2 regions of the Desulfosporosinus paludis genome follow, and region 1 is predicted to be linked to the other one. Evidence: predicted binding sites of a transcription regulator. Region 1 holds the regulator's gene; the other holds the start of a gene.
What was found. Region 1 encodes HrcA, which represses chaperone genes, less so after heat shock. Its sites were predicted from a motif close to TGTTAGCACTCNNNNNNNNNGAGTGCTAACA; they were not measured.
Positions count from the first base shown of each region.

Region 2: a site for HrcA is predicted at 8,702-8,732, ahead of groES (co-chaperone GroES). Genes of this name have one in related genera too.

Region 1 is NZ_CP144211.1:3,658,270-3,674,494, reverse strand. It holds gene prmA (50S ribosomal protein L11 methyltransferase) at 1-633, opposite strand, end outside; gene dnaJ (molecular chaperone DnaJ) at 700-1,812, opposite strand; gene dnaK (molecular chaperone DnaK) at 2,176-4,014, opposite strand; gene grpE (nucleotide exchange factor GrpE) at 4,037-4,639, opposite strand; gene hrcA (heat-inducible transcriptional repressor HrcA) at 4,701-5,741, opposite strand; gene VZF35_RS18235 (hypothetical protein) at 5,971-6,186, opposite strand; partial or broken gene hemW (radical SAM family heme chaperone HemW) at 6,294-7,492, opposite strand; gene lepA (translation elongation factor 4) at 7,628-9,433, opposite strand; gene VZF35_RS18220 (GNAT family N-acetyltransferase) at 9,566-9,976, opposite strand; gene VZF35_RS18215 (citramalate synthase) at 10,118-11,236, opposite strand; gene VZF35_RS18210 (radical SAM protein) at 11,258-12,094, opposite strand; gene VZF35_RS18205 (4Fe-4S dicluster domain-containing protein) at 12,130-12,399, opposite strand; gene VZF35_RS18200 (NifB/NifX family molybdenum-iron cluster-binding protein) at 12,433-12,813, opposite strand; gene nifN (nitrogenase iron-molybdenum cofactor biosynthesis protein NifN) at 12,825-14,150, opposite strand; partial or broken gene nifE (nitrogenase iron-molybdenum cofactor biosynthesis protein NifE) at 14,155-15,509, opposite strand; gene nifK (nitrogenase molybdenum-iron protein subunit beta) at 15,540-16,225, opposite strand, start outside.
Region 2 is NZ_CP144211.1:1,973,437-1,989,661, forward strand. It holds gene VZF35_RS09990 (PocR ligand-binding domain-containing protein) at 1-1,532, opposite strand, end outside; cyclic di-GMP riboswitch class I at 2,081-2,166, opposite strand; partial or broken gene VZF35_RS09995 (transposase) at 2,769-3,038, shown strand; gene VZF35_RS10000 (hypothetical protein) at 3,686-3,820, opposite strand; RNA gene ssrS (6S RNA) at 3,941-4,119, opposite strand; gene hfq (RNA chaperone Hfq) at 4,299-4,553, opposite strand; gene VZF35_RS10015 (DNA-directed RNA polymerase subunit alpha) at 4,738-5,682, opposite strand; gene VZF35_RS10020 (hypothetical protein) at 6,080-6,211, shown strand; gene VZF35_RS10025 (hypothetical protein) at 6,313-6,567, shown strand; gene groL (chaperonin GroEL) at 6,694-8,337, opposite strand; gene groES (co-chaperone GroES) at 8,379-8,663, opposite strand; gene VZF35_RS10040 (NYN domain-containing protein) at 8,931-9,758, opposite strand; gene mog (molybdopterin adenylyltransferase) at 9,915-10,412, opposite strand; gene VZF35_RS10050 (MOSC domain-containing protein) at 10,412-10,846, opposite strand; gene moaC (cyclic pyranopterin monophosphate synthase MoaC) at 10,914-11,399, opposite strand; partial or broken gene moaA (GTP 3',8-cyclase MoaA) at 11,403-12,373, opposite strand; molybdenum cofactor riboswitch at 12,484-12,613, opposite strand; gene fdhD (formate dehydrogenase accessory sulfurtransferase FdhD) at 12,916-13,701, shown strand; gene VZF35_RS10070 (molybdenum cofactor guanylyltransferase) at 13,691-14,296, opposite strand; gene fdhF (formate dehydrogenase subunit alpha) at 14,485-16,225, opposite strand, start outside.

The sequences.
Region 1 (16,225 bases):
CTGCGCTACCCTCACCGCCACAGAATCGAGATCCACAGCTTCAACCATCGCCCCAAGCTTCGCCGCTGCGATTGCCAAAATTCCAGAGCCTGTCCCTAAGTCAAATATCCTTTGACCCGGTTTCACAATGGTCTCTAAAGTTTTTAGACAAAGCGTTGTTGTAGGATGAGTTCCCGTTCCAAAAGCCATACCAGGATCAAGTTCGAGCACAATATCTCCGGGCAAAGGATCCACCTGCTCCCAAGTCGGCTTGATCAGAAAGTTGCTTCCGATTCGAGTCGGCTTAAAATAGGCCTTCCAGGCAGTTGCCCAATCTTCCTCCTTCAAAGAAATTCCTTTGGCTTGGACGACCCAACCCGGGGAGCGTTCCAAGAGTTCCCTAAGCCCCAGATCCAGCTTCTCCAGCTTCTCAGGAAGTTCATCGTCCTCTGGAAAATACCCTTTAACCACAGCAGTTCCGGTAAGTTCTACCTCCCCAAAATCATGGTAATCCCATGCTCCCGATTCGACATACCCCCGTAAAAGTTCTGGGTCATCGACACTCACTCCTGGGCAGCCTAATTGATAAAAAAGATCGGCAACAATTTCTTCTCCTTCTGCCGAAACTGTCACCGCAACTTCACGCCAGTCCATGGTCATGCTCCTTTAATGCTTCTATTAAGCTAAGTTCTAACACAATTAAAAATGATAACCTACATTCTACCCCATGGCATCCCGAAGGTTTTCCTTAAACTTTTCGAACAAGGACTTCTTACCCATTTGTTGATGATCTGGAGTAGCCTCACCAAATTCGCGCAGAAGTTGTTTTTGTTTGTCATTGAGCTTCGTCGGTGTCGTCAAAATAACCCGCACATGCTGATCTCCACGGCCGCTCCCGCGACGATAGGGAATTCCATGCCCTTTAAGGCGAAAAATCGTAGAAGTCTGGGTTCCCTCAGGAACCTTCATTTTAACGACTCCATCAAGAGTTGGAACATCAATTTCTGCCCCCAGAGCCGCCTGAATGAACGTAATTGGGATCTCGCAATAAACATCATTACCTTCACGATCAAAAAACTTGTGTGGTTTCACTTGTAGAACGATATAAAGGTCTCCAGGCGGTCCGCCTTTGGCTCCGGCTTCACCATCTCCACTAAGCCTTAAATTCAGACCATCCTCCGAACCTTCAGGTATATTAACTTTAATCGTTTTAACCTTGCGAACTTTCCCTTTTCCATGACAGGTCGTACAAGGGCTGCCAATCGTACGGCCTTCCCCTTGACAAGTTGGACATGTCCGAGCCGTTTGAATTTGACCAAAAGGTGTGCGTTGAGTTGCCTTGACTTGCCCACTGCCATGACACTGTGAACACGTCGTAGGATGAGTACCAGGAGCCGCTCCTGAACCCTGACAATCCGTGCAAGTTTCGTCTCTCGGAATCTGAATTTCTTTCTCGACCCCAAACACCGCCTCTTCAAACGTCAGAGACATGGCATAACGCAAGTCAGCACCTCGTTGGGGACCATTACGACGTTGACCGCCGCCTCCGAAAAACATATCAAAAATATCTCCGAAGCCGCCCATATCCCCAAAGCCGCCGCCTTGGTTAGGGTCCATTCCGGCATGCCCAAATTGATCATACCTTGCCTTTTTCTCCGGATCATTTAAAACATCGTAAGCCTCAGCGACTTCCTTGAACTTTTCCTCGGCACTTTTATCACCTGGGTTCACATCTGGGTGTAGCTGACGGGCTAGTTTTCGGTAGGCCTTTTTAATTTCTTGCTCACCAGCTGACCGTTCAACCCCAAGTACCTCATAATAATCACGTTTCATGGTTTCCTCCATCACTCCTATAGCCATTCGCGCTTGCCATTTTTGACATTCCAACTCATTCTAAGCTTTCTTCCATTACGATGTTTCTTTCTGTTTCTAAAAAGATCAAACCGTACTTACATAATTTATGGATTTATTTAAAGTCCTATAGTATTATATGTTCCTTCGTGTTTGAGCACAAGGAAATATCGTTTTATAAGGATTCTAAATATATCCAATTACAAACAAATGCGGGCACAAAAGGTCAAAAGACCCTTGCACCCAAATTGAACTATTGATAATGCCGGTTAGACACCTTTAGGCATTCTTTTAACAATTAGCGTGAAGCGAGCTCCAATAACCCGCTCCATCGCTTGGATCGTTTTATTTATCCTTGTCAACCTCTGTGAACTCCGCATCCACAACATCGTCATCTTTCTTAGAAGCTCCTTGTGCACCAGGCTGCTCTCCAGCGCTCTGAGCATCAGCAGCTTGTTGTTGATACATCTTCTCAATATACGGATGAAGCACTTTCGTTAAAGCCTCAGATTTGGCATTGATTTCTTCAACGTTGTCCGATGCAGCAGCGGTCTTAAGAGCTTCGAGGGCTTTCTTAATGGTTTCCAGCTCACCCGCGTCGCCTTTACCTTCAAAATCCTTCAAAGTCTTCTCGGTTTGATAAGCCAAGGAATCCGCTTGGTTTTTAGCATCGATCAATTCTTTATGCTTTTTATCTTCTTCAGCATGGAGTTCGGCATCTTGTTTCATTTTCTCGATATCATCTTTAGAAAGCCCTGTTGAAGAGGTGATCGTCACTTTTTGTTCGTTGCCGGTCGCCATATCTTTAGCAGAAACGTGTACGATACCATTTGCGTCAATATCGAATTTCACTTCAATTTGTGGAATACCGCGGGGTGCGGGAGGAATCCCTGAGAGTTGGAAGCGACCGAGAGTTTTGTTATAACTGGCCATTTCGCGCTCTCCTTGTAATACATGAATGTCAACGGAAGTTTGGTTGTCAGCAGCTGTGGAGAAGGTTTGCGATTTTGTGGTTGGAATCGTAGAGTTACGATCAATAATTCTGGTGAACACTCCACCCAAGGTTTCAATTCCTAAAGACAGCGGAGTAACATCCAACAAGATCATGTCCTTAACTTCACCACTGAGTACCCCACCTTGAATTGCCGCACCCATAGCAACCACTTCGTCCGGATTTACACCTTTGTGAGGTTCTTTTCCGCTCAATTTGCGAATGGCATCTTGCACAGAAGGAACGCGCGTTGAACCACCTACAAGAATAATTTGATCAATCTCTTTCCAACTAAGTTTGGCATCTTCTATTGCTTGACGTGTGGGTCCGAGAGTCGCTTCCACGAGATCAGAAATAATCTCTTCAAATTTGGCCCGCGAGATGTTCATATCTAAGTGTTGAGGTCCTTGCTCTGTCATTGTGATAAAGGGCAGGTTTACATTAGACGTTGTGACACCGGAAAGTTCAATCTTCGCTTTTTCAGCAGCTTCTTTCAGACGCTGCAAAGCAACACGGTCTTTGGAAAGATCAACACCATTGCTCTTTTTATATTCCGCTACCATGTAATCAATCAAACGTTGGTCAAAGTCATCGCCGCCTAAATGGTTATTACCACTTGTAGCTTTTACTTCTACCATGCCTTGGCTTAATTCAAGGACGGATACGTCGAAGGTTCCGCCTCCAAGGTCATACACCAAGACAGTTTGGTCATGCTCCTTATCCAGGCCATAAGCCAAAGCAGCAGCCGTCGGCTCGTTAATAATCCGTAAAACTTCAAGTCCTGCAATGGCCCCGGCATCTTTAGTAGCCTGACGCTGGGCATCCGTGAAGTAAGCAGGTACCGTAATGACCGCTTTGCTGACACCTTGACCAAGATAAGCTTCAGCGTCGGTTTTCAGCTTTTGCAGAACCATCGCTGAAATTTCTTGTGGGCTGTAAGATTTATCATCAATTTTCACTTTATAGTCAGAACCCATATGACGCTTAATCGAACTTACTGTCTTATCCGGATTAGAAACAGATTGACGCTTGGCCACTTGACCCACTAAACGTTCGCCTGTTTTCGAAAAACCAACAACGGATGGAGTTGTGCGATTGCCTTCCGCATTTGGGATAACAACCGCTTCCCCGCCTTCCATAACGGATACGCAAGAGTTTGTAGTTCCTAAGTCAATACCAATAATTTTACTCATGTTAAATTCCTCCTTCAATTTGCTAATTTGACACTTTGACCATGCAAGGACGTAAAACTTTTTCCTTAAGGTAGTACCCTTTTTGCAATTCTTCTACGACGGTATTTTCTTCGTGTTCATCAGATTCAACCCTTAGCACAGCCTCATGGAGATTCGGGTCAAAAGGTTGCCCCACAGCTTCCATGGCCTTTAACCCTTCCTTACTCAAAGCTGTTTGCAGCTGGCGAAGAATCATTTCTACACCTTGTGAAAACGCTGAAAAATCGGGGTTATTTTGAGCCGAACTAACTGCCCGTTCAAAATTGTCCAGGACAGGCAGCATCTCACTTACAAGATGTTCGGACGCATATTTAATAAGTTCAGTCTTTTCTTTAAGGGTCCGTTTTCTAAAGTTATCAAAGTCTGCCTGCAAGCGCAACAATTGATCATAAGTTTCATCGGACTTTTCCTTAGCCTGTTTAAGCTCAGCTTCTAAAGCCAGAACCTTCTCGACAGGGTTCATATCCTTACTATCCAAGTTATCTTCTTGGATAAATTCCTCTGAGCCGCTCAGATTATCCTCCTTGAATTCCTCGTCTATCTCAGACTTTTGATCCTTGAGAGTTTCTTCTCTCTTTCGTTCCATTCACAATCACCTCTCGTACACTAGAATTTATATGGAATGAACCAAAAGGTTCAAACACCACTTAATAACCCCGTGGTTTACCCCGCACTAACACTTCTGTTAAACTTCGCGTCATAAAATCCACAATTGCAATCACTTTAGCATAATTCATTCGCGTTGGTCCCAAAACCCCTACGGCACCGATGGTCTTTCCATTGACCTTATAAGTTGCCGAAATCACACTGCAATCCTGGAATTCCTTCAGAGTATTTTCTCCACCGATCGTTACATTTAGTCCTTCTTGGTGAGGAAGCAAAAGTTTCTTTAGAGGTTCATTTTCTTCAAACACTCTAAATAGGGTTTTGACTTTATTTAAATCCCGAAATTCGGGCTGATTAAGCATATTGAGAGTTCCACCCAGATAAATTCTTTCTTCTTCCTCATCATCATCTAAGATCGCATCAAGCATTTCCAAGGCATTATCAATCAAATGTCGCTGCCGAGATAATTCACTATAGATTTCATGCAGCAGACTTCGTTTCACTTGGTTTAAAGAGTACCCTCTCATTTTCTGGTTGAACACCCCAGCCACACGCTGAAGATCCTCCGCCGTTAGATTTTCTCCCACATCAACAATATGATTCTCTACAACACCATTTTCTTTGACAATGACCATGATAACTTGACCAGGTTGATAGGGAAGAAAATGCATCTTACCAAACGCGCTTTTCTCTTTATGCGGGCCAAGGACTATGCTAGTCAAGTTCGTCAACTCTGACAGTAACTTGCTTGCATGTGAAACAACCTCTTGAATTTCATGAATCTTTTTTGTACCTTCTCGTTCAATGATCTCCTTGTCCTCATCGGTAAGAGTTTGAGCATCCATCAAACAATCCACAAAATATCGATACCCTGCATCTGAAGGGATTCGTCCCGCAGAAGTGTAAGGCTGCTCGATAAAGCCCAATTCCTCCAAATCCGCCATCTCATTACGAATCGTGGCAGGAGAAACACCCAGATCAAATTTTCGAGCAATTGTTCGCGAACCAATCGGTTCAGCGGTAGCAATATAATCAAGAACAATCGCTCGAAGAATCTTTTGTTTACGTTCGTCCATTTGCATTTCATGCTTCCCGCCTTTCCAGTTAGCTGAGCGTTGTTAGCACTCTCCTCTAATGAGTGCTAACATTTTATGTCTTCACATTACCACTCTCTTTTATCTTTGTCAAGAATCATTTTGCATCGAATAAGGCATACAATCAGGGACTTTTAATATAACCGGAAACTATATTTGGCTCTCAACCATACCACTACAGACGCTGCACATAACATGTGCCGTCACCCCAAACCTCTTAGTCATTCACTTCATTCTGACCGTCCCCCCTCACCCCCAAACCAGGACGCAGTGTGACACAAGCGCGAACGTCTTTACGTAAGCAGCTTAGCAAACTTCCGTTTAAGCGACCGACCCCAGACACGGGGCAGTGAACAAGGATGTTCACTGCCGCCATAGCGCCATGGACGACGGCACAGGACGTGCCTAGTGCAGGGTACGCCAAGGATGGCATAGTACCCTGCCGGCGCTTATGGCGGGAACCCCGCTCCCCAGCCCAGTCGCTTGAACGGTTAGTTTGCTCTGCGTCGTATGACTGAACGCTGGGTCACACTGCGTCCCCTATACAAACTCCTGTAAAATCATATTAGCCACAAACGCATACTTAGAATTCAAACATAAATTATCACCTTTTATTTCAAAGATATCCCTATTACAGTAGCGTTCCAATACATCTCCATAAATATCCCTAAGGTCAACACCAAAATCCTGACGAAACCTGGTGAAATTCACCCCTTCTCGAAGTCTTAACCCCAAAATCATGCGTTCCGCCATACAGTCTTTAAGTGATAAGATTTCCTGGCCCTCTTCATCGAGTGGTTCTTTTCCTTTTAGAAGACTGCTTTGATAAATTAGAACATCTTCCACATTTTTTTGCCGTACTCCGTGCAAACAAGATACCCCCCAGGCCCTAACCCCAAATAGTCTTCCCCACGCCAATAACCTAAATTATGCCGACACTCAAACCCCGGAAGAGCAAAATTGGACGTCTCATACTGAATATAGCCTGCTTTTTCCAAATGTCTCACAGCCCATTCCTGCATCTTAGCTTGAAGCTCGTCATCGGGCAGTTCCCCGTAATTCTCAATTTCAGTTGATACTTTGGGAACTACAGTGTTTTCTGAGATTGTGCTCTTGGAGTCTCCCATGAAACGAGCATACAAAGAAGTTCCTTCCTCCAACATCAACCCATAGAGAGAAAGGTGTTCAGGTTTAAAGGATAACGCTTCTTCAAGCGACATTTGCCAAGACGCCATATCTTGTTTCGGAAGTCCGAACATCAAATCTAAATTCAAGTTTCTAAATCCTACGTCTCTTAAAAGCTCAATGGCCTCTCGGGCATGCTGAGCAGTATGCACTCGGCCAACAGTTTTTAAGAGCTTATCATCAAACGCTTGAACCCCCAGAGAAAAACGATTTATTCCGCATTGCCGCAGAAGGACTAACTTCTCTCGTGTAAGAGTACCCGGGTTTCCTTCAACCGTCTTCTCCGAACCTTCATAAAAGGAAAAATGATGGGTTATCAGTCCCATTAGTCGTCCTAAATTCTCAGGGCTTAGTGCCGTTGGCGTCCCTCCCCCTATAAAAAGAGAAGATACCCCTTGCGGAGCATCTTTTTGTCGATGAGCCATTTCAACATCTAAACCCTCTAAATACAAGGATACAAGCTCCCGGGAAGAATCCTTCAACGCATGAGAATAAAACGCGCAGTAATCACACTTCTGAAGACAAAAGGGAACATGGACATACAGAGAAGGCATAAGGAGCACACTCTCTTCCTACTAATTTAGACTCGAACACGTTAGAAACTTACTGCTTAGTCTGGAAACGCTGCGAAATATAGAAATTTCAGTATCTGTTAGAGTAGTTCTAGCCCTTAGTGTACATTTTCAACCCTAATCTTCAATCTTTAAGACAGCCATAAACGCGTCCTGAGGAATTTCTACGTTTCCAACTTGTTTCATACGTTTTTTCCCTGCTTTTTGCTTCTCCAAAAGTTTGCGTTTACGGGAAATGTCTCCGCCATAACATTTGGACAAGACATCTTTCCGCATGGCCCGCACCGTCTCCCGAGCTATAACCCTATTTCCTATTACTGACTGAATCGGAATCTCAAACATCTGCCTCGGAATAATCCCTTGGAGCTTCTCAACGAGTTTTCTTCCCCGATTATAGGATTTCGTCCGATGAACAATGAATGACAGCGCATCCACCATTTCGCCGTTCAAAAGAACGTCAATTTTGACTAAATCTGACTCCTTATAACCCGACAACTCATAATCAAGCGAAGCATATCCTTTAGTCCTCGATTTAAGCTCATCAAAATAATCGAAGACGATCTCACTTAGGGGAAGTTCGTACAATAATTTCACTCTGCTCTTTGATACATAATCCATGGCCAAATACGATCCGCGCTTCTCTTGATTGAGCTCCATAATTGCCCCGACGAACTCGGAAGGAACTAAAATCGTCGCTTTAACTACAGGCTCTGCGATACTCACGATTTGATCCACAGACGGGAGATTTGAAGGGTTGTCAATGTCCAGCACTTCTCCAGGGATAGTATTCACTTTATAGATAACGCTCGGCGCCGTGGTAATAAGGTTTAAATCGTATTCCCGCTCCAAACGTTCCTGAATAATCTCCATGTGGAGCAAGCCTAAAAAGCCACAGCGAAAACCAAACCCCAAGGCAGCTGAGGTTTCCGGTTCAAACACTAAGCTTGCATCATTCAAATGAAGTTTCTCTAAAGAATCGCGCAAGCGATTGTAATCGTTTGTTTCAACAGGGTAAAGTCCGCAGAACACCATTGGGGTCGACTTTCGATAACCAGGTAAGGGCTCAGCGGCAGGACGCTCCGCGTCCGTAATTGTGTCGCCCACCTGGGTGTCTTTAACATTCTTGATACTTGCAGCGATAAAGCCTACTTGTCCGGCTTTCAGTTCTTCGACAATTTTCATAGCAGGCGTAAAAACGCCCACTTCTGTCACTTCAAAGACTTTCCCAGTAGACATCATCTTCATCGTCGTCCCTTTAGCGACCCGTCCTTCAACCACTCGGACATAAGAAATCGCGCCCTTATAGGCATCAAACTTCGAGTCGAAAATCAAAGCCTTTAATGGAGCTTGATCGTCTCCTTCAGGAGCAGGAACCATTGTCACAATTCGTTCTAAGATCTCCTCGACTCCTATTCCAACCTTTGCGGAAGCTAAAATAGCGTCACTGGCATCCAAACCAATCACATCTTCAATCTCCTGCTGAACCCGCTCAGGCTCAGCGCTGGGAAGATCGATCTTATTAATCACCGGAATAATTTCCAGGTTATTCTCTAAAGCCAAATAAACATTAGCCAATGTTTGGGCCTCGATCCCCTGAACCGCATCCACTACCAGCAAGGCCCCTTCACAGGCCGCCAAACTCCTGGATACCTCATACGTAAAATCGACATGACCCGGCGTGTCAATGAGATTCAGCTCATAAACCTCGCCATCGTTAGCCTTATAACTCAGACGTACTGCCTGTAGTTTAATCGTAATCCCACGCTCACGCTCTAAATCCATGGAATCAAGGACCTGTTCTTCCATTTCTCGTTTGCTTAAAGCTCCAGTATATTCAATCAGTCGATCCGCTAATGTCGATTTGCCATGATCAATATGCGCAATAATAGAAAAGTTACGAATACGTTGTGAAGCCTGTGCCAAGGTCTTCCCCCTCATTTCTTAATCCAGACGTAATGTTTTGAATTCAGGCGATGTCATCCTAAACATAAAGTATATCAGATATAGAGGGAATTCCGCAAGAATCGTGAAATTATCTTCTTGACAGGGGCTTTGTCACACGAGCCTCCCTTTGCGCAAACACACCAATTCAGTACATTTCCAATTCATTTTTTGGTAAAAACCTAAGGCCGAAGTGTTGTTCCGGTCTGCCAATAACTGAATACGACTCACACCCCGTGCACTGGCCCAAGCTTCAACAGATTCAAGCAGCCCCTTTCCTATACCTCGTCCTCTCCAATCCTCTTCAACAACTAAATCTTCAATTAAGGCCACAATCCCGCCCTCGGCAGTAGAGACTAAAGTCTGTACCGAACACATACCCACGACTTGTTGTTCTGCTTCCGCTACCATAATACAGCGTTCACTGTTCTCACTCAGCATCATTTCCAAACCACGCTTCTGAGTCAACTTATCGATGATAAAATCAGCTTCTATAGAAAACAAAACCCCGAGCAGCCTAGTCATACTGCTGATATCGGTCTGCTTTGCTTTTCTAAACCTATAATCCGCGATCCGATCACTCACAGCTTACCCTCCTAAACTCAGCAAAGGCCTTCTTTCGATGCAGCTATGCTCAAAGAAGGCCTTTGCTGTATGGATTTTGATCTAGCATGTACTCACGACGATTTCCATAATGTCATCTTCTCTCAAGATTCTTTTAATTTCATGAGATCGCTGTAAGATTTTAGTCAGAAGATCATCGATAGTTTCCTGGTCAAGTTCTATCCCTTTTTCTTTCAGGAGCCGTAAGATACTTTTCCGGCCAGAGTACTTGCCGAAAGACGTCGAGTGTTTTCGTCCGACGCTTTCGGGTGGATAGGTTTGATAGTTGGCAAAATCTTTTTTTATCCCGTCAATGTGAATTGACGAAGTATGAGTAAAGACATCCTCCCCAATAATAGGTTTTGCCCTAGGAATTTGGCGTTCTGTCGCCAAGCTTACCAATAAACCAATGGAATTCAGACGTTTCAAGTCAATTCGCACCTCCTCATAGAGAGCATATTTGAGCGCCACCGCCACTTCTTCAAGGGCTGCATTGCCTGCCCGCTCTCCCAACCCTCCAACCGTTACACTTAGAGCTCTAAAACCTGCTTGAACTGCCGCTAGGGAATTAGCCGTGGCCATACCTAAATCGTTGTGGGCATGAAATTCCATAGGAACACAAGACATCCTTGTTAGATCCTGCAGCGTAAAAAACAATTTCAGGGGTTCAAGAATTCCCACCGTATCAGCAAAACGTATCCTATCCACCCCTAACTTTTCAGCTTCCGCTAATAGTTCCGCCAGAAAGATGAAATCCGCCCGGCTGGCATCTTCCAGGCCTAAAACAACATAATCCACTTCTTTTCGGGCATTAACAATGCATTTCCCCATCTGTTCAAGGACCCACCCTCGATCTTTTCTCAGCTTGTTCCGGATTTGCTGGTCCGAAGAGGGAATGGAAACCGCAACTCCCTCAACCCCAGTCCTATAACTTGCTTGGAGATCGGAAAGAACAGCCCGGTTCCAAGTTATAAGGCGAGCCGGCAAGTGAAGGGCTGCTAACTGGGAAATTGTTTTAGTTTCCGAATCCCCCATTGCCGGAACACCCACTTCCAGCTCGTCAATCCCGGCATCTGCCAAAGCCCTGGCAATCATCTCCTTTTCCCGGAACCCAAACGCTACACCCGGCGCTTGTTCCCCATCCCTTAAAGTAGTGTCACATAACATAATTCGTTCAACCATGCCTGATACCCCTTTTCTGTTTTAAAGCAAACCAATCGCATCAGCTCGACATTGTTGGCAATGCTGCATCTGAGGCAGAATTTGAACCATACTGTTCCTGCAGCTCGCTAATAATTCTTTAGAAGGGGCCTTAAGATGAGCAAACTTTGCCTGAGGAATTAAAGGGACGATGTTGTGAATATTGGCACCTCTTTTTTTGATTTCCAAACCCAAACTATAAAGAAGCTTATCATTGACTCCCGGAATGAGCACCGTGTTAACTTTCAAGGTCATCCCCGCCTCTGCGGCCATCTCCATTCCAAGCAATTGATTGTTAATCAGTATCCTTGCTGCGCTAGGGCCAATCAAAGTTTTTCCTTGCCAACGAACATAACCATAAATTTCAGCGCCAACCTTCTCATCCAAAGTATTAATCGTAATCGTGAGGTGAGACACTCCGATCTCAGCCAGTTCCTTAATTTTTTCCGGCAACAGCAGCCCATTGGTGCTTAAGCAAAGAATCATGTCAGGGAAATCTCTTTTTACTCCTCTGAGAGTATCAAAGGTTGCACTGTTGGCTAAAGGGTCTCCTGGGCCGGCAATTCCGACAACCTTCAGCTTTGCTCCGATATCAGAAGCCTTAGCCACTTTGACGGTTTGCAGCGCTTCTTCGACGGTTTGCACCCTGCTTGTTACTCCCGGGCGGGATTCATTAGCACAATCGAATTTGCGTACACAATAATTACAAGAAATGTTGCATCCAGGCGCCACAGCCAAATGTATCCGCCCGGTTTTGCCATGTCCATGGGTGGCAAAGCACGGATGCCCAAGATTCAAGTGGGGTCCGTTTCTATTTCCTCGTTGACATTCAATCTGCATCTCAATCCCTCCAATCACATTTGTTTTATAAAAAATCAAGCTGATTTTGCTTTAAACGAATGAGCCTTCCGCACACAAATACTGCCACAGGATTGACACCCAATGCATTGGTCTTTATTAGAGATTATGGCGACATGACGTTCAGTCCCCTCATCATCCTCAAAGCTCTCCAAACCAAGACATTTTTGAACACATAATTTGACACATCTTCCACAACCAAAGCATTTGTCCTTATCGATCTCTTCGACATATAAAGGGGTCCAAGGCAATCCCCCAAATGTTTTATAATCCTGTAATTCACTCAATCTTTGTCCCCCCTTTAAAATCACCTATTTAAATTAAGCCATTTTCTTTTTTAACCAAGGCGGCAATTTCCCGGAATTGAACAATTGAATCAATTTGCCTAACTCATCATAAATCTTCGTTCCTTCCGGTACTTTCAAAGGATGAATCCCGCTCTGAACGAGACGTGCTGCCGCAGGGCCTCCGATCTGTGTACAATAGACTATGGCACATTCTTTTAACTTGCTGATCCTGGCATCAACTTTATCCTCCGAGTCCTCCATATTCTCCATACTTTCAGAGGTGTGGGCAAGAATTTGGGTTCTATGAGTAAAACCTTGCTTATTTCCTCCAAACTCATAGAGCTCAAAGGAAGGCGCGGAAGCAAAATGTGAGTCAATGGATTCTCCATTGCTGCTGGCAAAGGCTATAAACATACCTATACCTCCTAACTTTGTGAGTTTAACGTATCAAAAAGAAACTGTTGGGTGCCTTCATAACCAATCCATCGCTTTTGTGGATAACCAACACGATCAAAGACTGGCATCCCCGCTCTTAAATGGGGAATCTTGAGCAATGTTGCAGCTTGGCGTCCATTAGAATTCGCAATGATTAAACTGCTGCGTTTCCCTCGTTCTTCGAGATCCTCCAGATCTCCCACTTCAATGGGAATCGGCAAGGATAGTCTGTGTATCCCTCCCTGGGATGCCGCCAACGCTGCAGAAATTTCGGAACCAACCTCAACCAGACAAGAGGCCAAACTATACAGGAGATCCGCCTCAAGGGCAACAGCGACTTTAAGCCCCCCCAATTGATCATGAAAGTCAACCATAGTATCCAGTAAACGATCTCTTTGGCGGAGCAGTTTCTCAGGTATTGGCTTACCCGCTGCCTTAGCCAAGGTCAAGACAAAGGAGTCAGTTGCTGCAAGACCGGTCAATGATGGGAAGTTGACATGAGGAATAGCATACGTTCGCTTGAGAAACTCTCCTGCTTTCTCCATACTCAGTCCAAAGGAAAAACAAGCGCTGCCTTTGGCTAAGCGTCGAAAATCTCCGAGCAGCGTTCCACCTTGAACCACCGGGGCTGCTTCCAGTTCAGCATGACCATCCAGAGAAATCGAGAGGTCGGGAACAGTAAGGGGTTGGAAGCCGAATAAGACAACAATCTCTTTAAGTTCATCCACATCGCCTGGGGTCAAATGACATCCAGGCAATAACACGACTGTAGGTACGTCTTCAGGCGCAGCAATTATTGTTGCGTCTAAATCCTCCTTGTTTCCGTCAGTAGGGTCTTCCGCAATTTCTGTATGAACTGCTAACGTCGTCAGCAAAGATTCTACTGTTCTCTGATACCCTTCCTGCATAGAACCGATATAATCGGGTGTACTTGCCAGCACAACCGGTAAACCAAGTAAATCCGTTCGTTCAGAGCGAAGACTTGAAAGAGCACTCACCATGTCGTCTCCAAAGGTTTCTGTAAGACCTGTACTCATCACGCCGATAATTTGGGGACGATATTTATCCGCTGCCACAGCAATCCCTTTCTTAAGATGTTCCCAGCCGCCAAAAATAGCGGAATCTTCTAAAAGAGCAGTGGAATTCAAGGGAATCGGTTCCTTAAAGTGCCTGGAAAGCTGTAAGCGAATGAAGGAAGAACACCCCTGAGAACCGTGCAGTAAGGCCAGAAGCCCATTCACCCCCAGAAAGGCCAGAGTCGCTCCCAAGGCAGGGCTGTTTTTTTGGGGATTACCCTGATATGATTTTATATTCATAATGTTACCCTCCCACAGGGGGAAATTCTTCTCTTAAATACCCCCATACCGGACTAAGCACAGTGCGCGTTAAAGACTCCGCGAAAGTAACCATTCCTTGATAACCAGCATAAGGAAGTTTTCGTCCGTGGTTAATATCCAGGAAAGGAGTTCTCGTCTTATGCGCTAAATACTTTGTCTTTCCACCGGCAACAATCAGGTCCGGTTTTTTCTCAGCTATAATCTTTAAAAAACCCGCTGAACTGGTGTCTTCAATAATTTGAGCGGAAGGGTCCATAAGTTCTTTCATGCGTTGAAAATCCTCCGGGTGGAATTCTGGGTTCCTCCAGCTAAAATATTGATCCCTAATTCAGCCAAGGTAGAAACCATAGACCAGGTTTTAACTCCCCCGGTGAACAAAATGGCTTGTTTATTCTCCAATAGCTTTCTGTGTTCAGCGATAATCTCTCGTGTTTCGAGCTCCCGCTTTTGAACATAGGCCTGTGTTCTTGTCAACAAATCAGGGTCTTGAAGTGCTTTGGCAATGTTGAGCAAAGTTTCGGAAGTATCGTGAATGCCGTAAAACGATCCCTCAATAAAAGGTATCCCATACCGGATTTCCATCTTCCGCGCTAAATTAGTTAAGCTTTTAGAACAAATCAAGACGTTAAGGCAGGCTCGATGGGCTGAACGTATATCATCGAATTTTGCATCCCCGGTAATAGCCGTTTGCAAGGTGATTCCTAAGTTTTTTAAGTCCGGTAAGATCCCCCAGAGATCGCCGGCAATGTTATACTCCCCAATCAGATTAATAGAAAGAGGGATTTTCTCCTCTGGACCTCCGCCTGTGCCTATAACCCGTTCAAACAAAACTTCTCCCGCAATACGATTTCCAATATTTTTATCTCCTAAAAAGCCGGGAGCGTTCACGGGAATCACTGGAATCGTCAGCTCTGCTTCTGCTTGCTCACAAATCTTGCTCACATCGTCTCCGATAAGAGCAGACACACAGGTCGCATAGACAAAAATCGCTTTAGGCTGATGTTGGAAGGCAATTTCTAAGATACTCTCTTTGAGCTTCTGCTCTCCGCCGTAAACGACATCATTTTCCATAAGATCTGTCGTCAAACCTCGCCGATAAAGTTGGGAACCAGAGGAGCGAGCTCCTCGGTTATCCCATGAGTTCCCTGCACAAGCAATCGGTCCATGAACAAGATGAGCGACATCCGTAATGGGCATAAGCACAACCCTTGCCCCATCGTAAGCGCAGCTTCGCTCTGCCCCTTCACCGGGCAGGGCCTTCATGCATAATTTAGGCGAACCGGCTTCCGCCAGGGAATGTTTATCTTTAAGATCCAATTTTGTAAGATTGGTAAACATGAACGACCCCTCCGTTCTAAAACGCGTTTCTTAGCGCATTAATTCAAAATAGGTATCCGTTGAATTCCGGTCCTTTTCCTCCAAAAACGTATTGGCAATCATGGTTATCAGGTTTATAACTCCGGAATATCCAACAATCGGATAGCGATGGAGATTCACCCGATCGTAAATTGGTATGCCTATTCTGACTAACGGGATATTGGCATCACGAGCAGCATACTTGCCATGGCCGTCACCAATCAGCATATCGACCGGCTCAGTAACCAGCAGAGAACGCAAGTGCCAAAGGTCTTTGCCCGGATAGAGAGTAGCACCTTGACCATAAGGGCTTGAAGAGAGTAATTTCTCCATAGCTTTTTTAAAAGGCACTGTGGAGTTCGTGCATACGATATGAACGGGTTCTCCTCCCATTTCCAAGAGGAACGAGACAAGGCCGATCAGAATATCCGGATCACCAAACAGGGCAAACTTCTTGCCATGAATATATTGATGAGCATCTGTCATGGCATCGACAGCCCGTCCTCGTTCAATGGTAATTTCCTCGGGAACTTCTTTGCCCGTGAATTTGGCAACCGCCTCAATAAATTTGTCCGTTCCCCCAACCCCGATGGGCATAGGAATGGTTTCCACAGGGACTCCTTTGCCAGTAAGATATTTACCCGTAGTCGGTGTAGTATAAGATTGTAAGCATAAATAACTCTTGGCATTTAACGCCT
Region 2 (16,225 bases), 1.7 Mb from region 1:
AGAAGAACTCTTTTATTCCCAAGAAAGGTTCCTTGAGAGCTTACTTCAACGTCAATCGGAGTACCATCCTTTAGATAATGGATAGTCTCGAATATAATTCCTTCATTATCTGCTAACTTCATTTGATCGATTACATAGGATCTCTTTTGACCCCTTAAGTCAAAAATAGTTATGGATAAAAATTCTTCATGCGTATATCCATAAATTCTTACTGCTGCATCATTAACTTCAATGATATTCCCCTCTTTATCAATGAATATCATAGCGTCGTTTGCTTTTTCTGCAAGAATTTGATATTTTTGTAATCTTTCATACAGCAATTTCCGCTCAGTAATGTCAATTCCTATTCCTGCAAAATACTGTTTGCCATCAATTGTTATCGAACTGGCAGTCAAGTGCATTGGTATTTTGGTACCATCTTTTTTTTGTAAATTAGCTTCAGTATCTCCAAATCCATTTTGATTGACCTTTTCTATACCTTCAATTACGGCTGTCTGACTTTGAATATCTTCTTTATACCAATCCAACAAATTCTTATGATCCAACTCCTCCGACAAATACCCTGTCATTTCTTCGTGTTTCTTATTCCATCTCACTAACCTACTTTCATCATCGTAGAGATAAATCATTCCTGGGGCACTATCAAATAAAGCATCCGTAAATACTCGTTCCTTCTTTAACTCATTTTCTGCAAGTATCTTCTCTACAATCTCTTCTTCCAAGATCGTATTCAAATCCTGTAACTGGTTTGTTCGTTCTATAACTTTTATCTCTAATTCTGCATTTAGTTGGTTAATTTCGTCTTCGGCTTTCCTACGTTTAGCAATCTCTTCTTCAAGCGTTGCATTGATTTCTTCTAACTCGGCATTTATCTCCTCGAGTTCTAAAGTTCTTTCTCTTATCCTTAGTTCAAGTTCGCTATTTAATTTAGTAATTTCTGCTTCATCGATTATCTTTTTATTTATTTCATGAGTTAATGAAATATTTTTTATTGCATAATTCGTAAGCTGCTGGACATTAAGAAAAAGGAAATTGCATACATTCACAAATTGCAATTTAGACATGCGTTTAACTTTAAGCAATTCATCTCTATAAATATCACGGTCCACTCCAATTACATCTGCGTATGATAGCATATCTTCAATCTCATAATCTTCATCCAGAACTTGTCCAACTAACCAGTTAGCAATATGCTTACCTCCGACAATAATACTCACTCCTCCATCAATCAGCCCACCACTTAAACATCTTTGAATTCTGGGGCCATCTTTCTGGGGGCTGCCAATGATCGAATCTGAGATTAGACAATTTTTATGACCCTTTTCGGTTTTTCTTACTACTTTGTTACACAAACCACAAAATCCGCTAGGTTCAGTTATCGGTGTTCCATCAGGTTCTGTGATAATTGATGCTACTCCAGTAGCGGCAGCAAAAAGGTCCTGTAGTTTCTGAATCTTATTAAGATCAAAGATGTCTAAAAACCTATACGCGGTATTATTGACGTGATTGTTAAAACCGAGTGTTTCGTCCACTCTATTACACCGACCTTTATTGTCATATGACTTATTACTCCTTTGGTAACTCAAATTTGACGCTAACAGTGGTGCCGAAAGAATTTGAACAAAAATCTATTTCTCCCGAGTATTTTGTTACAATTGTTTTGTTCAATATCTGCTCACAAGTTGAACTTTCCTACAGGTTCGGTAAGATTTCACCAATCTTTGCTAAAGCGTCTTCAGATTGACTTACGGACGCTTTAGTAGGGGGTCGTTCTTCAGATGAACCCGAAACTCTTGGGTACTAGCAGCAGTTTGTTCCAATAACGCCGATATTCTCCACTGATTTAACAGCTTGCGGACTCCCAACAGCCATTTGGTTCGTTGCTTCCAGTGACTTGACAAATCTGTTCAAAGACTGTTCTAACCTCTTACACACAATGGTTCTGACCGAATTCCCAGCAAGATTACAACTTCCACTCTCGCGGCAAACGTAAACGATTTATTAATTTCATAATAAATTTAACTAGCTTCCCTCTTCACAAAAAAAATGACGCCCAAACAAAGATCGGCGACAAGTTTTGTTCGGTAACCCGGCTATCTTACACATTTTGGGTGAAGACCCGTGGCTTTGCGTCCCCAGTTCTCACTGGGTTTGCCTTTATCGCTGATATAAAATTTAATGAATAATCAAAGAAGGGTTAAAGTCCTGATTAAGTAGGGCTTTGGAACCACTGAGACGTAGTATATTATACAATATACTAAAGTTCAACACGCTTTATCCAATATAATGAATTATTATAGTTATATGACAATTCAACCTTTATTTTGACATAGTTAAGTACTATTCGACATATTTTCTTGCCTTAAACGATATCTTTCCCTAGTTACAATAAAAAGTCAATATTATAAGACTCCATAATCCATAACTGCGTTAATTTTTACCATCTCCAAAAATGGTGTGTTTCTGCTTATTTTTGGCAGAGTTAATTCCGAAGAAGACATATTACTTTTCCAGTCTTGGAAAAGCCCCAACTTAGCAGTCTACCCCCCCTACCGCCGGAAGTAAATTACACTGAAATATTACGAACATAAGGGGTTTGTCCAAGGATCGCCGTGAAAAGATAAATAATTCTGTGCAATAATTTCTATAGGATAATCGAGCTTAAAAGGTGGATTTAACTATCAAAATATAATGTCCCCAGGGGGTTGGACACGAAACAGAAAAAATAAGATAATAATGGTATGAGGAAGTAAAGAAAACCGTACAACCCAACAGAAAAAGCGAAGATCGTCTTGGAGGTTCTCGGAGAGGGAAGTACTCTAAATGAGATCGCCGCCAAGTATGAAGTCAGTCCACAGCTTATTTGTCGATGGAAAGCGGAGTTTATTGAAAATATGCCCGCTGTTTTTGATAAGAAGAATACAGAAGTTGAGCAACTTAAGAAAGAGCATGCTGCCGAAAAGGAGGATCTCATTACCCATATCGATCAGTTAACGGTCGAAATGAACTGGCTCAAAAAATACAAGAGCAAGTCTTAGAAATACGGAAAAGAAGGAAGTTATAGAGTTCGACAACCCGGAGATTACGGTCAAACATCAGTGCAACCTTTTACGACTACCTCGGTCATCTGCCTGTTACAAGAGTCATGGCGTAGTGGAACTGAACTTATATTCTAAAAGTAACAGGCGGTCTTTAAGTGTGGCTTAAAGACCGCCTGTGTTTTCGAAAGATAGTTGACATATTTGTACCTCAGAACTCAAATGGGTTTTTCAGTAACGATTTTATTTCGCTGCAAATTCATTAGCTTCCTTAACTTTAACATATACAGGGCAACCCATAATGTACATTAAAAGTTGTTTTTTCATTACATGACACCTTCTTTTAATTTATTGTGAATTATATTAAGATATGCCTTTTGCTTACATTTTTATCATCTCTTGGTCTATGCGCTTATTTTAAGCCAACTTTATATATAAATAAAATATATAATTGGAATATAAATTATGCACAAAATGAATGATTAAGTTTAGAATTTAGCCGTGGTTCAAAGAATTCTACGACCTGTGTTTCCAAACAAACCTCTATCAAGCTTTAAAAGCCTTAATAGTGCCTTTTAGGACTTACTTCTTCTCCTTGAGTCCGATAAAAACCTTATGAAAAGAGCCGCCATTACTTATGGCAGCTCTTAGGTTTGTACATTCATTTTTGCAGCGCTAATTGGTTTATTCCATCCGCACGCCGGATCAGGGCATTGGATGCAGCCTCCGTCATGAATCACTGTAGCTCCACACCAGGGGCAGGTATTTTTATCATTATTCATAATCAACCCTCCGTTTCCCAGACATCAAAATAGCATAAGTCCTACAGGTATCCAGAGGAAGTCACAAGCAGCAATAATTTTTCTCTTTATAACTTAGAGATTGTTTAAATCTTAGGAATAAATTTCCCCGCAAAGCCGTTGGATTTTCTGGTTTTTAACCCTGCTCTCACAGGTGGGTATCCTCAACTCTAGTTTTGGTCTTCCCCTAACTGGGGCCTGACCTAAGTAAAGTTTATTGAGATTCCCGAATTTATAAATAGGATTAAAACCAAAATTAATCTCGCACATTGCAGGAAGCTTATTTTAACAAAATTAAATTTAAAAAGCACTAGCAAATTTTTGGTAAAGGAGTAATTTCTTAAATACTAGGCATACAAGCATAAATTGGTTCCTATAATTGAAGTTGCGTCAAGCAAAAGTCCCCTCGACCATTATGCACGAGGGGACTTTGATTATTTACTTCAACAAGGCTTTTGAGTCATATGAAGGTATAACTTGGTTTCCTTGGGTTATTTCTATTAGATTGACAGGTCGAAGTGGGCGATATTGTTGAAATCATTTGTTTGAAAAGCATTTGTTGCTTTCCTTCAAATTCAAGCATTATGGTAAAGCTGTCACTCCCAATGATTATACCCCTAAATTGTAAGCCCTTTATTAAATGCACAATGACTGGTGTTTTTGTGGTTTGTAGTTGCTCTAGGTATGCGTCTTGCAGTTTGCTTTTAATAACCATATTGGCGCCTCCATCTACAATAATGCCTATAGTGAAATTTTTAATATTTTGATTACTAACCAATAAGTTAAGGTTGGCCTATGATGGGTTAAAAAGTCAACCCTTAGTATATTATATTAACCATGTGGTTTCAGCGGGTTACAACCTTATAAATGAGCGGTTGTTTTTGGAATAGCACAAATCTTTAATCTTCTTCAGAGCAGAATGATAACCCTAATTCCTTAAGTTTAAATTCCACTTCTTCTAACGACTTGAGCCCAAGATTACGCACCTTGAACATCTCTTCTTTTGTCTTTTGGGTTATATCTTTAACTGAACTAATTCCTGCCCGTTTCAAACAGTTGTATGAACGAATGGATAAATTAAGATCTTCAATCGACATTTTAAGATTTCTGTCTTGTTGTGAGTCTTTCTCTATTTCTTCCATAGATTCATGAGCATCGAATGAAGTAGTGAGGCTCATGAAAAGTCGGAGGTGGTCACTAAGGATTTTCGCAGCCTTACTAGTCGCCTCCTCGGGAGATATACTGCCATTTGACCATGTTTCGAGAGTTAATTTATCATAGTCTGTGATTTGACCAACTCGCGTAGCCTCTACAACGTAGTTGACTTTATATATCGGGGCAAATATGGAGTCAATAGGGATAACTCCATCGTCTGACATCTTGATTTTAGCAGCAGAAACGTAGCCATAACCGCGCTCAACTGTCATTTCCATATTCAGTCTTCCATCGTTGCCTAATGTTGCTATTTTCAAGTCTTTATTTAGGATCTCGATGTCTGAATCACTAATAATGTCCCCTGCTGTAACTGCGCCTACGCCTTGACACTCTAAGCGAATAACCCTGGGTTCATCCGTGTATCCCTTTAAAGCAAGGGATTTTATATTGAGAACAATGTCCGTGATGTCTTCCACAACCCCTGGAATCGTTGAAGATCCGTTGGGTACACCTTTTATTTTGATAGATGTAACCGCTAATCCTGGCAAAGAGGACAGTAGAATGCGTTTTAAAGAATTACCTATGGTTATGCCATATCCTCGTTCAAGAGGTTCAACAATGAATTTAGCATAAGAACCGTTCTCAGAACGCTCAATACACTCTATTCGGGGTTTTTCCATTTCTAACATCTGTTACACCGGCCTTCTCTAACAGTCTTTTAGTGGTCACTTGATGAATTACCTACAAGTTAATATTAATTATATCCATTCTTGCACGATTCAACGCTTTTATACATTTTTCTGACGATTTTTCCTTACGATCCTCGTAATGTTTTTTTTAAGTTACTCAAGCTTTTTTTGCCTAACTTCGGATAATTAGCTATGAATTAGCGGGAGTTTGGATAAAAGACGTGAATGTTTGTGGGACTTGAAATTAAGTATAGTGATGCATGAATACATTGGTAAAGTAGGTCTTGCCCCTCCAGTATACACCGTCCTCTCAATTCTTTGTAACCCTTCGGAAAAATCATAAATATATAATCTAAGTAGGAAGGTTAATTTGAAAGCCTATAGGGGGGATTATAGTATGGACGATGATTGGGCTCAAATTTTTGGTACTTGTGAACGATGTGGTATTGTTAATGTTGATCTCCGTTATAACCCTAGATTAGACTGCACTATGTGCTTCTCATGTTGGGAAGAAACAGAAGAAGAATAGATATGAAGATTAAGTCTTAACCCCTGGTCATAACGTCCAGGGGTTTTTCAATGATCGAAAGATAAAATAATACAATTGAAGGTGTTCACGTAATCGGCCGTATGATCTTCAAAAAGGCCATCGAATCCGAGCTGATAAAGAATGATCCAACTCAATATGTAACTATCCCAACAATCATTAAAACGATTAAACAGCTCGAACAAGAAGAGGAAAAAGACTATTTAGGACACCCAGAGATCATGGAGCGACTGGGGCATAAAGATGACGAAACGACAAGAGTTGTCTGCATGCACACGACAAAAGCCATGAAAAAAGAGGCTTCTCAAAAGTTCAGTGAACTCGTGAAAAACCTCTGATTTATACGATACCCCTTGCAGGTATCATTTTTTCTCTGAAAATGTTACCATTTTGTTACCGTTGGGGCATTTTTGGAGGTTCTCGTCCCTCGAAAGTGGCTTATATCAAGGGTTTCAGGGCTTGACTTACATCATTCCGCCCATGCCACCCATGCCGCCCATACCGCCCATGCCAGCCATGGCACCAGCGCCGCCATCTTTGGCAGGAAGGTCGGAGACTAAGCACTCTGTGGTTAAGAGCATAGCTGCGATGGAACCGGCATTTTGCAGAGCTGAACGTGTAACTTTAGCCGGGTCAACAATACCTGCAGCGATCATGTCTTCATATACTTCAGTGACAGCATTGAAGCCAGTTCCTCTATTGGAAGAACGAACTTTCTCAACCACAACTGAGCCTTCATGACCGGCATTGTTGGCGATTTGACGCAGGGGCTCTTCCAGAGCACGACGAATAATCATAACTCCAGTTCCTTCGTCTCCGGTCAGTTGAAGTTGATCTAAAGCGGAAACAGCATCAATTAAGGTTGTTCCGCCTCCGGCAACAATACCTTCTTCAACGGCTGCACGTGTAGCAGCTAAAGCATCTTCGATACGAAGTTTCTTTTCTTTCATTTCGGTTTCGGTTGCTGCACCTACTTGAATGACTGCAACACCGCCGGAAAGTTTAGCTAAGCGCTCTTGGAGTTTTTCACGATCAAAGTCGGAAGTAGTTTCTTCGATTTGTCTCTTGATAGCTTCGACACGTTTCTTAATATCCTCAACGTCGCCGGAACCCTCAATAATCGTGGTTTCCTCTTTAGTAATGCGAACCTGACGGGTACGTCCAAGCATATCGATCGTAGTGTTTTCCAGCTTCAGACCGAGGTCCTCGGTGATAACGGTTCCGCCTGTTAGGACTGCAATATCTTCCAGCATGGCTTTGCGACGATCACCAAAACCAGGTGCTTTAACGCCCACGCAGACAAACGTTCCCTTAAGTTTATTGACAATAAGAGTTGCTAAAGCTTCTCCGTCAATATCTTCGGCAATGATCAACAGTTGCCTGCCAGCTTGTACTACTTTTTCCAGTACGGGCAGCATATCTTGAATTGAGCTGATTTTCTTATCCGTGATCAGGATGTAGGGATCATTAAGTACGGCTTCCATTTTTTCCGTATCGGTAACCATATAAGCCGAAATGTAGCCGCGGTCAAATTGCATTCCTTCAACTACTTGAAGCTCGGTGGTCATGCCTTTGGCTTCTTCAACGGTGATAACTCCGTCTTTACCGACTTTTTCCATAGCTTCCGCAATCAGGTTGCCGATGGTTTTATCGCTTGCTGAAATCGAGGCAACTTGGGCAATTGCTTCACTCGTTTCCACAAGTTTGGCATTAGCTTTGATGTCTGCAACAACAACGTCAACTGCTTGTTCAATCCCACGTTTAATTCCCATGGGGTTTGCACCTGCAGCTACATTCTTGAGTCCTTCTCTAATGATAGCTTGAGCCAATACTGTAGCGGTCGTTGTACCATCTCCAGCAACATCGTTTGTTTTTGTAGCTACTTCTTTTACAAGTTGGGCACCCATATTTTCGAATGGATCTTCGAGTTCGATGTCACGCGCAATTGTGACTCCGTCATTTGTGATTAATGGAGAACCAAATTTTTTATCTAATACTACGTTACGCCCTTTAGGTCCTAAAGTAACACGAACAGCTTCAGCGAGAGCATTGACACCGCGTTCTAAAGCATGTCGAGCATCTTGGTTAAAAATAATTTGCTTTGCCACGTTATTCACTCCTTAATAAGTATTAATATCAGTGATTTAAATTAACCGATAATAGCCAAAATATCTGCTTCTTTCAAGATCAGGTATTCTTCACCATCATACTTCACTTCAGTACCAGCGTACTTGGAATAGATGACTCTATCGCCTGTTTTAACATCAAGCACAACACGAGTCCCTTTTTCCATTTTGCCAGGTCCTACTGCAACAACTTCACCTTCTTGTGGCTTCTCTTTAGCGGTGTCTGGCATAATGATTCCGCTTTTAGTTTTTTCTTCCATCGGGAGTGCTTTAATGATCACCCGATCTGCGAGAGGTTTAATGTTCATGAAGAAAAGACCCTCCTTAATGTTTGTTATTTATTACTTGTTAGCACTCGACATTGTTGAGTGCTAACAATATATCTATAATAATATGCAAGGAAACACGGGAAAGCAACCCCCCTAAATCCTTAAAATCAGCCTTGTATGTTAAATAGGTTCAATTTACTCCTATTCTCTATAAAAGCCGTTATATTAGATTTAGCTCTAGGCCTCCCCAGTCCCTTCTTACCACTAACCACTATAGTTTCCATATTCTCCCCATTCTATGCATGTTTAAGCATCTAACATCAACTTTGATTGACGTTGGGTTACTTCCTCAAGCATAGGCCCTAGGGCTTCTGTTACCTTCTTTTGCTGAAGGTTTAGGAGATATATTTTGGTTTTGCCAATTTTTAGATTCCGATCGGAATGTTCTTTTTCAATAAGCATATTTTCTCTTAACATATAGCGAATAAACTCTTTAACTTGAGGAATCGATCGTCCTAAAAGTTCAGCCAAAGCCGCTCTTGCCTTTGTGGAAGCAACGTAGGGCAGTCGGATTTGAAGAGTTCCAATAATTTGTATCCCTTGAGTTAGATCCTGTTCGGGCTGATACTCTACTTCAGGGTTTTCATGGAGTACCCATTCCAAGAGATCATCTCCTTCACAATATGGCTGCAAAGAATGATGAACACTACCGCCTACTCCTATTACTTTGACTTCTTTTCCCCATGCCCTAATTTTTCTTAAAAGGGAAAGAAAATCGCCATCACCGGTAATTAACAAGAAAAGGTCAAAGGTAGATGCTCGCGTGAGTAAGATCTCTTGGGCTTCCAGCATCAATTCTAAATCAGCCGCGTTTCGACGAAGCCCTGTACTAGCAAAATTGTTCTTGCTAAATACATGCCTTGTAAAAACATTCGTTTTCTCAAAAGTGGTTTGTGTCCGCCAAAATTCCTCGCGATCGAAATTAGCGTACAAATATACTGCTTGTAAATCCGTATTGCTGCGCTTCGCATATAGCTGCAAATATTGCACCAATTGTTCTGGCGTCAATTCATAACCATGTTCAAGCAAACTAGTCCAAATGTTTTCGTAATCAACAAACGCAATGGCTTTCATTATTATCATCACCTTTCAAGCCATGTCTACAATAATATACGCTAAACTCTGGACAAGGGTGACAGGCCAAAAGTAGATAGCCGTAAGATAATGAATTAGGGACCTCCACAACGGTATGTTATGAAAGCCCCTATTATAGGTCTGTAGAATCTTAGTTTACTTAGTTGGAGTTCCACATTCATTGGCTTCGCCTTTAAGAATTTGCAAACCATGGGGTAAGGCAGGGGAAATAGCATGAAAACATTCGCGAACAGCCTTAGGGCTTCCAGGCATATTGATAATCAACGTTCGTTTTCTTAAAACTGCCACAGCTCGACTAAGCATCGCCTTCGGCGTTACCTTTAAACTTTCCAGGCGCATCACTTCCGCTATGCCAGGAACCAAACGATCGGCTACTGCTAATGTTGCCTCTGGAGTGACATCTCGCGGGGAAAATCCTGTACCTCCCGTCGTTAGAATCAAGTCTAAACTAAGTTCATCCACCCACTGGCGCATGGTTCCTTCAAGCATTGACTGATCGTCAGGAAGGATAATATATTCGGCAACCTCCCAATCCATACTTTGGGCCAGCTCTTTAAGGGCAGGGCCTGAGAGATCTTCTCGTTCTCCGCGAGATCCTTTATCGCTGGCTGTAATGATTCCAATCCGCATCATTATTCGATTACCTCAATGGTATCTCCGACACGAACCGCGCCGCCTTCCAACAAGCGAATAAAAATCCCTTCTTTTGGCATGACACAATCCCCGGCCTGATAGAATATTGCACATTTCGTGTGACATTCCTTTCCGATCTGTGTCACTTCTCCAATGCTTTTTGCTCCTATTTTTAATTTTGTTCCGATCGGAAGAGTATGTAACTCCAACCCCTCTGTCGTTAAGTTCTCTGCAAAATCTCCAGGACCGACATTCAGCCCTTTATCCTGCATGGTTTTAATGCTTTCCATTGCTAATAAGCTGACCATTCGATGCCAGTCTCCGCCATGGGCATCTCCTTCCAGACCAAAATTTACCTTTAAAATTCCCTCACCCACATTTTTTTTGCGCATACCTTTTCGTTCACTTGTACAAACAGCAACTATTTTACCCAATCTTAGTGCTCCTCTCTCATTAAGGCTTTTTCTGAATCTAGTCATTTAAAACATGATAAAACTTATCTTAGCGCATATAGTGACCGCTTTTTCCGCCCTGTTTTTCTACTAGATATATTTCTCCGATAGTCATTGATTTATCAATCGCTTTGCACATATCGTAGATAGTTAAAGCAGCCACACTTACCGCAGTGAGCGCTTCCATTTCCACCCCTGTTTTTCCTTGAACTTTCACAACTGCTTCAATCTCTACTTCTCCAGTCTCTACTTCTCCAGTGTCCTTCAAGCTGAAGCTGAGTTTTGTCCCTGTAATTCCTAGAGGGTGACACATAGGGATTATCTGCGAGGTCTGCTTAGCTGCCATGATTCCCGCAACTTGGGCAACGGCCAAAACATCCCCTTTAGCGATAAGACCCGAACGAATGCGTTCCAGAGTATCTTTCTTCATCAGTACTTTGCCATGAGCTACCGCAACACGGGAAGTTTCTGCTTTATTACTAACATCTACCATTCGCGCGCGACCTTGTTCATCAAAATGGGTTAAATCATTCATCTTCTACCCTCCGATCTGGGACATAGTGCGCTGCCCTTGCAGAGCTTCTTGATTCATATGATGTTCTGCAGGTTTATGCCAAACTGCCTGAGCGAACAGATCTAACAATTCTACATCTGTAGATCCATTACGCAGCCCTTCGCGCAAATCGACTTCGTGCTTGCTGTGCAGACAAGGTCTCAGTTTACCATCTGCAGTAAGGCGAATTCGATTGCAAGAGCTGCAAAAATGTCGGCTCAAGGCACTGATAAATCCTACACTTCCTTTATAACCACGCGGTTGAAAGTACTCTGCGGGCCCTCCCCTAGAATATCCTCTTTGGGAATATACTGTTTGATTTTTAATAGTTCTTTCATTTCCTCTATAGGAACAAAATCATTCCTTCGCTCAGAACTTAATCCAATCGGCATAAGTTCTATGAAGCGAATATGGAGGGGATATTGCTTAGCTAGAGCTAGAAAAGAGGGCAACTCTTGGCTATTAACATCGCGTACAACGACGACATTAACCTTCACCGGATCTAATCCGGCCTCAAGAGAACGGAAAATACCCTGAATCACTTTAGAAACATCCCCGCCACGCGTAATCTCCCGAAACCGTTCCGGGTCCATCGTATCTAAACTAATATTTACGCGCTGAACTCCAGCCGCTTTCAAGTCAAAAGCCATTTCCGGAAGCAATAGCCCATTCGTTGTCAGCATAAGATCATCAACTCCAGGGAGTTGAGCGCCCGCTCGAATAAAGTCCAGAACTCCCTTGCGGACAAGTGGTTCTCCGCCGGTAATGCGAAAACGACGAAAACCAAGTTGAGTACTAATTCTCATTAAGCGAAGGATTTCCTCAAAAGAAAGAATATCCTCACGCGGCATCCAAGGTACTCCTGTGCTGGGCATACAGTAGTTACAACGAAGATTGCAGCGATCCGTTATGGAAATTCGTAAGTAGTCAATTTGCCTTTGAAATTGATCCTGCATAAAAATACACCTTACTTTTCTAGCTCTTAATAAGTATAATAGACTTGGCTGGAACTAACCCTTTTGACAGCACAAAAAATCCCGCGGTCTGTAAACAGCCGGGGGATTTTTCCTCCTGTTGACAGACTCCTTTCCAATGGGAGGTATTACAGTTTCCCATAATACCCGAGTGTCTTGAGACACATGTCTGGTCACCATAGCCTTGCGTTAGGAGATCCAGCTTCGGAGCATTCAGTATTAGTTGCTTTTAATTAATTCAATAAATAGTATTTTCTTATAGTAAGTTATTCGCCATAAATCTCTAAATTCCTTTTCCCTATTATTTACTGGCAGGAAGTATCGTCCTTTTAAAGAAACCTCTCCTTACGCCCGAAGACACTGTCTTCGAACTTGTTAGCTTGCGAGAGCAGAAGCCATTACCTGCACTTATCTGCAGAAATTAATCAAAAAAACATTATACTTTTCTGACAGTATAAAAAAAAGATTCAGGTTTTTTTAAAAATATTGTAAACTAGAGTTAAATCAGGTCCAAGGAGGTATACATGATAAACGAAACAGTTACTTATACCATTCTTAAAGCCAATGGACCACAACTCGAACAGATAGAAGATAGTGTCGTTCGAGAAATCCCATTGACCATTCACTACAACCGAGAAGAAATTGCCACTCTGTTATGCTCCCCTTCTCAGACCGAAGAACTTACCTTAGGTTTTTTACTCAATGAAGGTTTTATTCGTATTCCTGAGGACGTCTATGAACTTCGAGAGGATCCTATAGATCATTTAGTTTGGGTGGAAGGAAAGCCATGTCTTTTGCAAAAAGAACTTATGAGCAAACGATTTGTCTCAGCTTGCTGTGGTAAAAGCCGTGCTTCTTTTTGTTTCGCTAATGACGCGCTTATGGTTAAACCGCTCACCTCAGCCCATAGCATCCCACTAAAAGAAGCTTATGAATATACCAATTTCTTACAGTCCCACCTTCCGCTTTTTCAGGCAACTGGAGGAATACACAGTGGTGGCGTGGGTTATCACGGAAAGGTGATCCTAACAAGCTATGACATCGGCCGACACAATGTCTTCGATAAACTAAACGGCAGCGCCTTTCGCTCCGGATTAGAGCTTGAAAACTACATTATCTTCTTTAGTGGGCGAGTGTCTTCAGAGATTCTGCTTAAAGTCGCTAAAATGAGGGTCCCCATCCTAATCGCCCGAGGTGCTCCAACGGATATGGCACTGTCACAGGCTGCTGCCTTAAACATCACGATTGTTGGCTTTGCCCGAGAGCAACGCCTGAATATCTATACTTGCCCTGAGCGAATTAGTGGTTAAGGGTTCTCGACCAATCCTCTGGAGTATTCACATTACAAAAGACATCTTCTAAATTGGAGAAACTCGCCAGGTCTGAGTCATCCACATACCTTACGCTGCATACTGGGTAAAGATCTATAATCTTGAGGTGTCCCTTCTCAAGATTATTTTTAATATGCGGGAGACAGCGCCGATTATAAAAAGCATGCAGTGGGTGCAGACCCGTTCGAAGCCGAGGGACTACAACATCATAGTTTGGCGTCCAAGAAAACTGAAAGCGAATTAACTCCTCTTGCAAAAAGGGCATATCACAAGCTACAAAAAAAACGGTTTCAAAGCTTGCTGTCATTAAACCCTGGCAAAGACCTTCTAAAGGACCTCGGCCTGGAATTTTATCTTGGATAATAGGGACATTGAAGTCTGTATAAAGTTCAGGCTGATTGCTGCTAATTAACACTTCCGTAAACACTGCTTCCAAAACTTTTAAACTTCGCTCTGCAAGAGGTTGGCCTTCCAATTCCAGGAAGGCCTTATTTTTTCCCATCCTCGAGCTTTTTCCACCAGCTAGCAGAATACCCGTCGCTTTTAACTTGGCAAGTTGTTTCTCGGGATTCACCAAATTAATAATTTTCGAGACCTCCTTTATCTTTAACAGGGGAACAGCAATTCTGCCTTCAAATGTACCACATCAAGTTTGTGCTGTCACCTTGACGAATGCGATTGGGGTCTGTGTTCAATGAAGGAAGTTATATTATCAAGGGTAATAAAAAGGGGCTTCGTTAAAGTGAAGCCCCTTTCATCAATTTATTTATTAAGTTTCGAGATCTTTACGCCACAAACCTTGTACTCATAGGTTTTCGTGACTTTATCGTAGGCCCCGTTCGTTAAAACGTTCGTGGGCGACTGCATATAGTGAAGCGTCATAAAGAGCATTCCTTCAGGTACTCGCTGCGTCAATCTGACCTTTGTTTCCAGCTCTCCTCGGCGAGATGCCACCTTGACAACTTCTCCATCGTTAATTGCCAATCGTTGGGCATCGTTGGGGTTGATCTCGGCCAACTCATCTGGAGAGTGTTCCACCAAGCCCTTTGAACTTTGAGTGAACACATTGTAATGCGAGAGCTTACGCCCGGTATTAAGCAAGAAGGGATACTCCGCATCGGGTTGTTCTCCAGGCAACTGATTTTCGATGGGTACAAAAAGCCCTTTGCCCCTGCTGAACTTCCCTTCGTGCAAAAACTTAGTCCCGGGATGATCTGCACTAGGCACCGGCCATTGCAGCCCTTGTGTTCCCAGACGTGCATGGGTGATTCCCGCAAATTGGGGAGTCAGCTTGGCGATCTCCTGCATAACCTCTTCAGAGGAAGAGTAAGGGAATGGATAGCCCATTCGATTAGCTAGCTCACAAATGATTTCTCCATCAGTCTTGGCATTTCCTATGGGTTTAATGGCCTGATTGACCATCTGCACCCTCCGCTCCGTATTTGAGAAAGTACCTGTCTTCTCAGCGTAGCTTGCGCCTGGTAAAACGACATCTGCCAGCAACGCAGTTTCGGATAAGAAGATTTCTTGTACTACGAGGAAGTCTAGAGCTTTTAACCCTTTGCGCACGTGGTTGGCGTCCGCATCTGTCATCACGGGATCTTCACCCATTACATAGAGAGCACGCAGATTTTTGCTCACAGCAGCCTCAAACATGTCAGGAATCATAAAACCGGGATTGGGGTCAAGGGGAACACCCCAGGCAGCTTCGAATTTTGCCCGGACTTCAGGGTTGGCTACCTGTTGGTATCCGGGGTAAACGTTAGGTAAGGCTCCCATATCACAGGCACCTTGAACATTATTTTGACCACGCATTGGATTAACTCCTGAGCTTTCCTTGCCAATGTTTCCTGTAAGCATAGCAAGGTTTGCTAAACTCATGACATTATCCGTACCGCAAGTGTGTTCTGTAATCCCTAACGTATAGAAGATCTGAGCCCGTTCAGCAGTTGCATAGATTCTGGCAGCTTCCTCGAGTTGCTCCACCGGAACACCAGTGACTTGACTGACAACCTCAGGCGTGTATTTTTGAACTGACTCTTTAAGTTTTTCAAAACCTTCTGTACGTTCTTCAATGAATGAACGATCTTCCCAGCCATTGGCAAGAATAATATTCATAATCCCGTTGATAAGAGCAATATCCGTTCCCGGACGAAGTCTTAACCATACATCCGACCGTTCTGCAAGATCGATGCAACGGGGGTCTGCTACAATAAGTTTTGCTCCCTTAGCTAAGGCCTGCTTCATCTTGGTTCCAATGACCGGATGAGCCTCCGTTGCATTTGAACCGATAACAAACATCACCTTAGTATTCGGTATTTCGTTAATAGAATTAGTCATAGCACCTGAGCCAAATGAAGTGGCCAGACCGGCCACAGTGGGAGCGTGTCAGGTCCTTGCGCAGTGATCAACATTATTGGTCCCGATCACCGCGCGCATAAATTTTTGCATCAAGTAATTTTCTTCATTCGTACAATGGGCTGAACTTAACGCTGCAAGAGCA